2 regions of the Devosia sp. Micro-HW1 genome follow, and region 1 is predicted to be linked to the other one. Evidence: riboswitches for the same ligand, from Rfam matches in the RefSeq annotation. Region 1 holds a riboswitch; the other holds the start of a gene.

What was found. Region 1 has a riboswitch for cobalamin ahead of nrdH (glutaredoxin-like protein NrdH). Riboswitches for the same ligand answer to the same signal wherever they lie in the genome.
Region 2: linked by a shared signal. The riboswitch ahead of MQW79_RS16905 (CbtB domain-containing protein) and the one ahead of nrdH (glutaredoxin-like protein NrdH) in region 1 are both predicted to bind cobalamin.

What each region holds. Positions count from the first base shown of each region.
Region 1 is NZ_CP094375.1:2,156,431-2,159,635, reverse strand. Features, by position in the region: gene MQW79_RS10245 (lytic transglycosylase domain-containing protein) at 1-349, opposite strand, end outside; gene MQW79_RS10240 (4-fold beta flower protein) at 384-725, opposite strand; cobalamin riboswitch at 1,051-1,273, shown strand; gene nrdH (glutaredoxin-like protein NrdH) at 1,372-1,593, shown strand; gene nrdI (class Ib ribonucleoside-diphosphate reductase assembly flavoprotein NrdI) at 1,619-2,023, shown strand; gene nrdE (class 1b ribonucleoside-diphosphate reductase subunit alpha) at 2,005-3,205, shown strand, end outside.
Region 2 is NZ_CP094375.1:3,508,899-3,512,103, forward strand. Features, by position in the region: gene aztD (zinc metallochaperone AztD) at 1-146, shown strand, start outside; gene MQW79_RS16890 (DMT family protein) at 264-620, opposite strand; gene MQW79_RS16895 (DUF2164 domain-containing protein) at 707-961, opposite strand; gene MQW79_RS16900 (hypothetical protein) at 1,069-1,692, shown strand; cobalamin riboswitch at 1,713-1,928, shown strand; gene MQW79_RS16905 (CbtB domain-containing protein) at 1,981-2,163, shown strand; gene MQW79_RS16910 (CbtA family protein) at 2,210-2,944, shown strand; gene cobW (cobalamin biosynthesis protein CobW) at 2,941-3,205, shown strand, end outside.

The sequences.
Region 1 (3,205 bases):
CAAGAAAGCGCAGATACTCGGCCGAGCGGGCCATGGCCTCGGCGGCATCGAACGGGTTGACGACGCCGCGCAACTCCGCAGTGGTCGGCATGAACTGGGCGATGCCCTGGGCGCCGGCGGGGCTCAGGGCAAAGGGATCGAAGCGGCTTTCCTGCCAGATCAGGCGGGCAAAATAGGCGACCGGCAGTTCCCAATGGGTGGCGAAGGCTTCGATGGCGCGGCAGACATCAGTCCGGTAGTTGTCCTCCGCAATACAGATGTCGCGCCCGGCGAGGCCAAAACACGATTTGTCAGCGTCCTGGCCCGTCGCTTCGGCCATCAACGGTGCGCCAGTGGCCAGGACCAGCATGATGGCACCCAATGCTCCCGATGCGGCACGCGCTCTACCAGGCATAGTCAGCCCAGGCATTCTTTGCGAGCGGCTTGACGGGCATGGGCGCGCGGTTCTCTTTGAAAGGCATGGGCTGCTTGATCTGCTTGAATGGTGTGGGCCGCGGTGTTGGCGTCAGCGGGCCACCCCTGGCGCTTCCCGAAAAATAGATGCGGTAGCCCTGGTTGTCGACGATCCACCCCTTCGTGTACCAGCCGAAATGGGCGCCGGAAAACAGATAGACATGGTCGCCATAGAAATAGCCGATGGGGACGCCGTCCCAGGCATAGAGGTGCTCATCGTCATCAGAATAGAGGCATGCCGAGCCATGCCGGTCATAGAATTCGATGCTCATGCCCGTCCTCCATGCCCCGCTGACCGGGCCGCTCGGAATAAGACGACAGTGGGCACCCCGCCGGCCCGACCCTCATGGGCGAGCCATGCCGCACTGGCGCGGGCGCGTGCGTGAAACGCACCACCTCTAACCCAGGCGGTCGCGGTTGGTTCCCGCCATGCCTGGCCGTGCGGACACCCATTCTGGTTCACGAGCGCGTGAAGCGATGCACATGCTTTCCGCCTCTCCCATGGCGAATCAGGGCTTAGCGAAATCAAGCCCAAAAACGCGAATCATGGCGGTCATGTGACGCGTCTGGCGCGTTGACGAATCCGTCCTGTCACATACTATATGTAGCGTTGAAGGTTCCTTCGCTCCCAAGGGGTGGAGGCTAAGACGGGAATTCGGTGCGTCAGGCGTGTGCAGCGGCTGGTCATTCCGGAGCTGCCCCCGCAACTGTCAGCGGTGAGTCTCTGTTCGCGTGTGCCACTGGGTTCCAGTGACCTGGGAAGGCCGAACAGAAATGCCGATCCGCGAGCCAGGAGACCTGCCTCAACACATACGTCCACCGGCGGGGTTTCCGGGCGGCGGCGATCTGTGCCGGGTTCAGCCCAGCCCTGTCGTCTCGTCCTCTGCCCCCGCACCGAATACCAGCTTGGGGAAATTGATGAACATCACCGTCTATAGCAAGCCCGCCTGCGTCCAGTGCACCGCGACCACCCGCGCGCTTGACCGCAAGGGCCTCGACTACACCGTGGTCGACATCTCCGCCGACGCCGACGCCTATGCGCGTGTCGAAGAGATGGGCTATCGCCAGGTGCCGGTCGTCGTCGCCGGTGATACCCACTGGGCCGGTTTCCGCCCCGACATGATCGGCGCGCTGGCCTGATTCTGAAACGGGGTAGGGCGTCAGCATGGGCGGCCTCGTTTATTATTCCAGCACCTCGGAAAACACCCATCGCTTTGTCGAAAAGCTGGGCGTGGGCGGGGTCAGGTTGCCGGTGGACGCTTTGAGCGAGCCACCGGTGATGGACGAACCTTTCGTGCTGGTCCTGCCCACCTATGGGGGCGGCGACGGCAAGGGCGCGGTGCCCAAGCCGGTGATCCGCTTCCTCAATATCGCGGGCAACCGCAATCTCATCCGCGGCGTCATCGCCGCGGGCAACACGAATTTCGGCACGGGCTATTGCATTGCGGGCGACATCGTCTCGCAAAAATGCGCCGTGCCGCTCCTCTACCGGTTCGAGCTTTTCGGCACCGATGAGGACGTCGCCAATGTCAGACAGGGACTGGAACGGTTTTGGATACGCTCACACTAGACCGCACGGAAGAACGCCCCGCCAAGGGTCAGGGCCAGGATCAGTCGCTCGACTTCCACGCCCTCAATGCCATGCTCAATCTCTATGATGACCAGGGCAAGATCCAGTTCGACAAGGACAAGCAGGCGGCGCACCAGTATTTCCTGCAGCATGTGAACCAGAACACGGTGTTCTTTCACAATCTGCGGGAAAAGCTGACCTATCTCGTCGAAGAAGGCTATTACGAGCAGGACGTGCTCGATCACTACAGCTTCAACTTCGTGCGCGATCTCTACGATTACGCCTATGACAAGAAGTTCCGCTTCCCGACCTTCCTCGGCGCCTTCAAGTATTACACCAGCTACACGCTGAAGACTTTTGACGGCAAGCGCTACCTTGAGCGCTATGAAGACCGCGTCTGCATGGTGGCGCTGGCTCTGGCCCGCGGCGATGAAGTGCTGGCCCGCAATCTCGTCGACGAGATCATTTCCGGCCGTTTCCAGCCCGCGACCCCGACCTTCCTCAATGCCGGCAAGAAGCAGCGCGGCGAGCTCGTCTCGTGTTTCCTCCTGCGCGTCGAAGACAATATGGAATCGATCGGCCGGGCCATAAACTCGGCTCTGCAGCTTTCCAAGCGCGGCGGCGGCGTGGCGCTGAGCCTCACCAATATCCGTGAGATGGGCGCCCCCATCAAGCAGATCGAGAACCAGTCCTCGGGCGTGCTGCCGGTCATGAAGCTGCTCGAAGACAGCTTCTCCTATGCCAACCAGCTTGGCGCTCGCCAGGGTGCGGGGGCCGTGTATCTGCATGCCCACCACCCAGACATCATGCGCTTCCTCGATACCAAGCGCGAGAATGCCGACGAAAAGGTCCGCATCAAGACGCTGTCGCTCGGCGTCGTGATCCCCGACATCACGTTCGAATTGGCCCGCGATAACGAGGACATGTACCTGTTCTCGCCCTATGACGTGCAGCGCGTCTATGGCGTGCCGATGACCGAGATTTCGGTCACCGAGAAGTACCGCGAGATGGTCGAGGACAAGCGCATCAAGAAGAAGAAGATCAAGGCGCGCGAATTCTTCCAGATCATCGCCGAGATCCAGTTCGAGAGCGGCTATCCCTACATCATGTTCGAGGACACGGTGAACCGCGCCAACCCGATCGACGGGCGCATCACCATGTCCAACCTCTGCTCGGAAATCC
Region 2 (3,205 bases), 1.4 Mb from region 1:
CCGGCGACGTCATCGCCGTGACCGACCCCAATGAAGGCAAGGTGCATGTCGTAGACGCCGAAAGCTTCGAGATCGAGCGCGCCATTGCCGTGGACGGTCTGCCCTACACCATCGTCGCCGTCGGTGGCTCGGGCACGGTTCACTGAATAAGGCACGCTCTAGCCATCCATCGTCACCACCGGGCTTGTCCCGGTGGTCCACGCTTTCGCAAGGTGGATTGCCGGGGCAGGCCCGGCAATGACGGTTAACGCGGGTCGCTGGCCCTACTTCAGCGGCCCCTTGAAGATGAAAAAGGCGCCCAGGCCGATGAAGCCGAACCCGATGGCATGGTTCCAGGTGAGCTTCTCGCCCAGATAAAGCACGGCGAACAGCGCAAAGACCGAGAGCGAAATGACTTCCTGAATGGTCTTGAGCTCGGCCGCCGAATAGACCTCGTGGCCGATCCGGTTGGCCGGAATGGCCAGCCAATACTCGAAAAAGGCTATGCCCCAGCTGATCAGCACCACGGCCCACAGCGCGAAACTGTGGAATTTCAAGTGCCAGTACCAGGCAAAGGTCATGAAGATGTTGGAGGCGATCAGCAGCCCGATTGGGGCGAGCGTGGCAAAGTTGAAGCCCAATTTATCACCAGAATTGCAGCGAATCGGCCCGCGTCACGGCCGCTTTCGCTTCTCTTCCGTCGCCGCCGCGATCTTGGCAAGAACCCTTAACGCAGGTGCCTGGTCGGCTGCTCAAGCGCGAAGATTTCGTCGCTGACATTGTCGAGCTGTTTGCGCACCAGAAGCTGCGCGTCGTAGATCCCGCGATTGTAGAAATAGGCGCCCATCTTTTCGGCGAAGAACTGCATCAGCATTTCCGCCGGAATGGCGCCGATCGTCTGGTCGAGCTCGTGGCGGAAATAGTCCTGGATCTCCCCGACAATGGCCTTGGTTTCCTCGCGGCTGAAGGTAATGGGTTTCATGCAATGGGCCTCGATGAAGGGTTCAGCGCCCGTTCATATCGCGAGTCGCTTCTTGTCGGGCGTCATAACCTGCGCCAATCTGGCGCTGCCCGAGGAGATCCCGTCAGATGCCCGCCCGCCTTCTGCTTGCCGCGCTCGCCCTGCCGCTTGTCATTGCCCCCGCTGCCGCCAAGGACAAACCGCCGCGCGATCAGGTAGTCTGCGAGGGCGCCTTTGCCATGGATAGTTCCGAGGCAAGGCTGATCGAAATCTATGGCGCCGACAATGTCTGGACCGGCACCGTGCCCGGACCGGAAGGAACCGAAATGCTGGGCACAAGGGTCTATCCCGATGACCCTGATCGCATGCTCGAATTTTCCTGGTGGGACGAGGAGAAGCGCGAGGGACTGGGCAATGTCGACCTGCCACCGACCCTGGCCGCGCCCGGTGGCATCCGCCAGGGCATGACCGTCGTGGAAGTGGCCGACATCAATGGCGAACCCTTCCGGCTCAATGGCTTTGGCTGGGACTATGGCGGTTTTGCCAGCTTCCCCAGCGGCGCCCTGTCAGAGCTGCCGGGCGGCTGCTACCTGTCGGTGCGCTTCACGCCGGGCGACGAGCCGGTCAAGGTCAATACCGATGCGATCTATGGCGATGTTGAGCTCCAGTCCACCGAGCCCCTGCTCGAAACGGTCGGCGCCTATGTCTATGCGGTGTCCCTGGGCTATCCCCATCCCGATTTCCGCGATTGACCCCGCCCGCCTCCAGGGCGTAATCCTGACAGTGCAAAGGTTCCCCGCGCGTAACTGTGCAAGGGGATCAAAAGGGAACACGGTGCGGCGTACCCATAAGGGACCAAATCCGTGGCTGCCCCCGCAACTGTAAGCGGTGGGCGCTCTCATTTGCCACTGGATTCGTCGAATTCCGGGAAGGCGAGGGCGCTGTATTCACCGTGAGCCAGGAGACCTGCCCTTGCCCTGAGCAATCAGGATAATCGGACCCTTTGCGGTCCATCCTATTCCGCGCACGGAGGGTGCCATATGAATACGCCTGCGGTTTCGACCGGTCTCAATTCCCTTTCCCTGTCCCAGCGTCTCATCGCCGGTGTCCTGGCATTCATGCTGGGCATGACCCTGCTCGTCGGCACCGGTTTTGCCGGCGACTTCCGCCTGCACAACGGCGCGCATGACACCCGTCACGCCATGGGCTTCCCCTGCCACTGAGGCCGGGCTGCGGCGCCGCCGGCGCCTCTGGGAAAATGAGGGAAAAATGTTCCGCAATCTGTTTCTGGCTGCGCTGGTCGCAGCCCTTTGTGCTGGCTTGGCCACATCGGCTTTCCAGGCCTGGCGCGTCACCCCGCTGATCTTCGCTGCCGAGAGCTATGAAGGCACCGGCGCGGAAGTTCATGTCCACGCCGAGGGCACGGATGAAGCCGCGCCCGCCGCCGCCCATGAGCATGCCGAAGACGAATGGGCGCCCCAGGATGGTTTGGAGCGCACAACGTATACGGTCGTTTCCAACATCCTGATGGCCGCGGGCTATGCGCTCATCATCGGCGCCGTCTCGGTGGTCTTCAACCTGCCGATCACCTTCGCCAATGGCCTCTATTGGGGCGTCGCGGGTTTTGCCGCCTTCACCCTCGCGCCCGCGCTCGGCCTGCCCCCGGGCATGCCCGGCATGCCGGTGGCCGATACGCTGGCCCGCCAGGTCTGGTGGTTCACCGCTGCCCTTTCCACCGGCGCGGCCTTCATCGTCGTGGCGAAGTTCCGTGCGCCCTGGGCCCTGGCCCTTGCTGTCGCCCTGGTGCTGCTGCCCCAGCTCATCTCCGCTCCGGTTGCCCCCAGCGACCCCACCGGCGTGCCGCCGCGCCTCACCGCCGAATTTGTGTCGGCCGTGCTCTACAATGGCGCCATCTTCTGGGTCGTGCTCGGCCTCGCCTTTGGCCGCATGGCCGACTATCTGGCCGCCCGTCCGGCCGCTATTCCAACTGGAGCGCGCGCATGACTGCCAAGATCCCTACCACCGTCATCACCGGCTTTCTCGGCGCGGGCAAGACCACGCTCGTGCGCCATATGCTGGCGCATGCCCCCAAGGGCAAGCGCATCGCGCTGATCATCAACGAGTTCGGCGATCTTGGCGTCGACAAGGACATCCTGGCCGGTTGCGGCGACGAGACCTGCCGCGAAGAGGACATGGTCGAGCTCTCCAACGGCTGCATCTGCTGCACTGTGGCCGATGAATTCATCCCAACCATGCAGGCGCTGC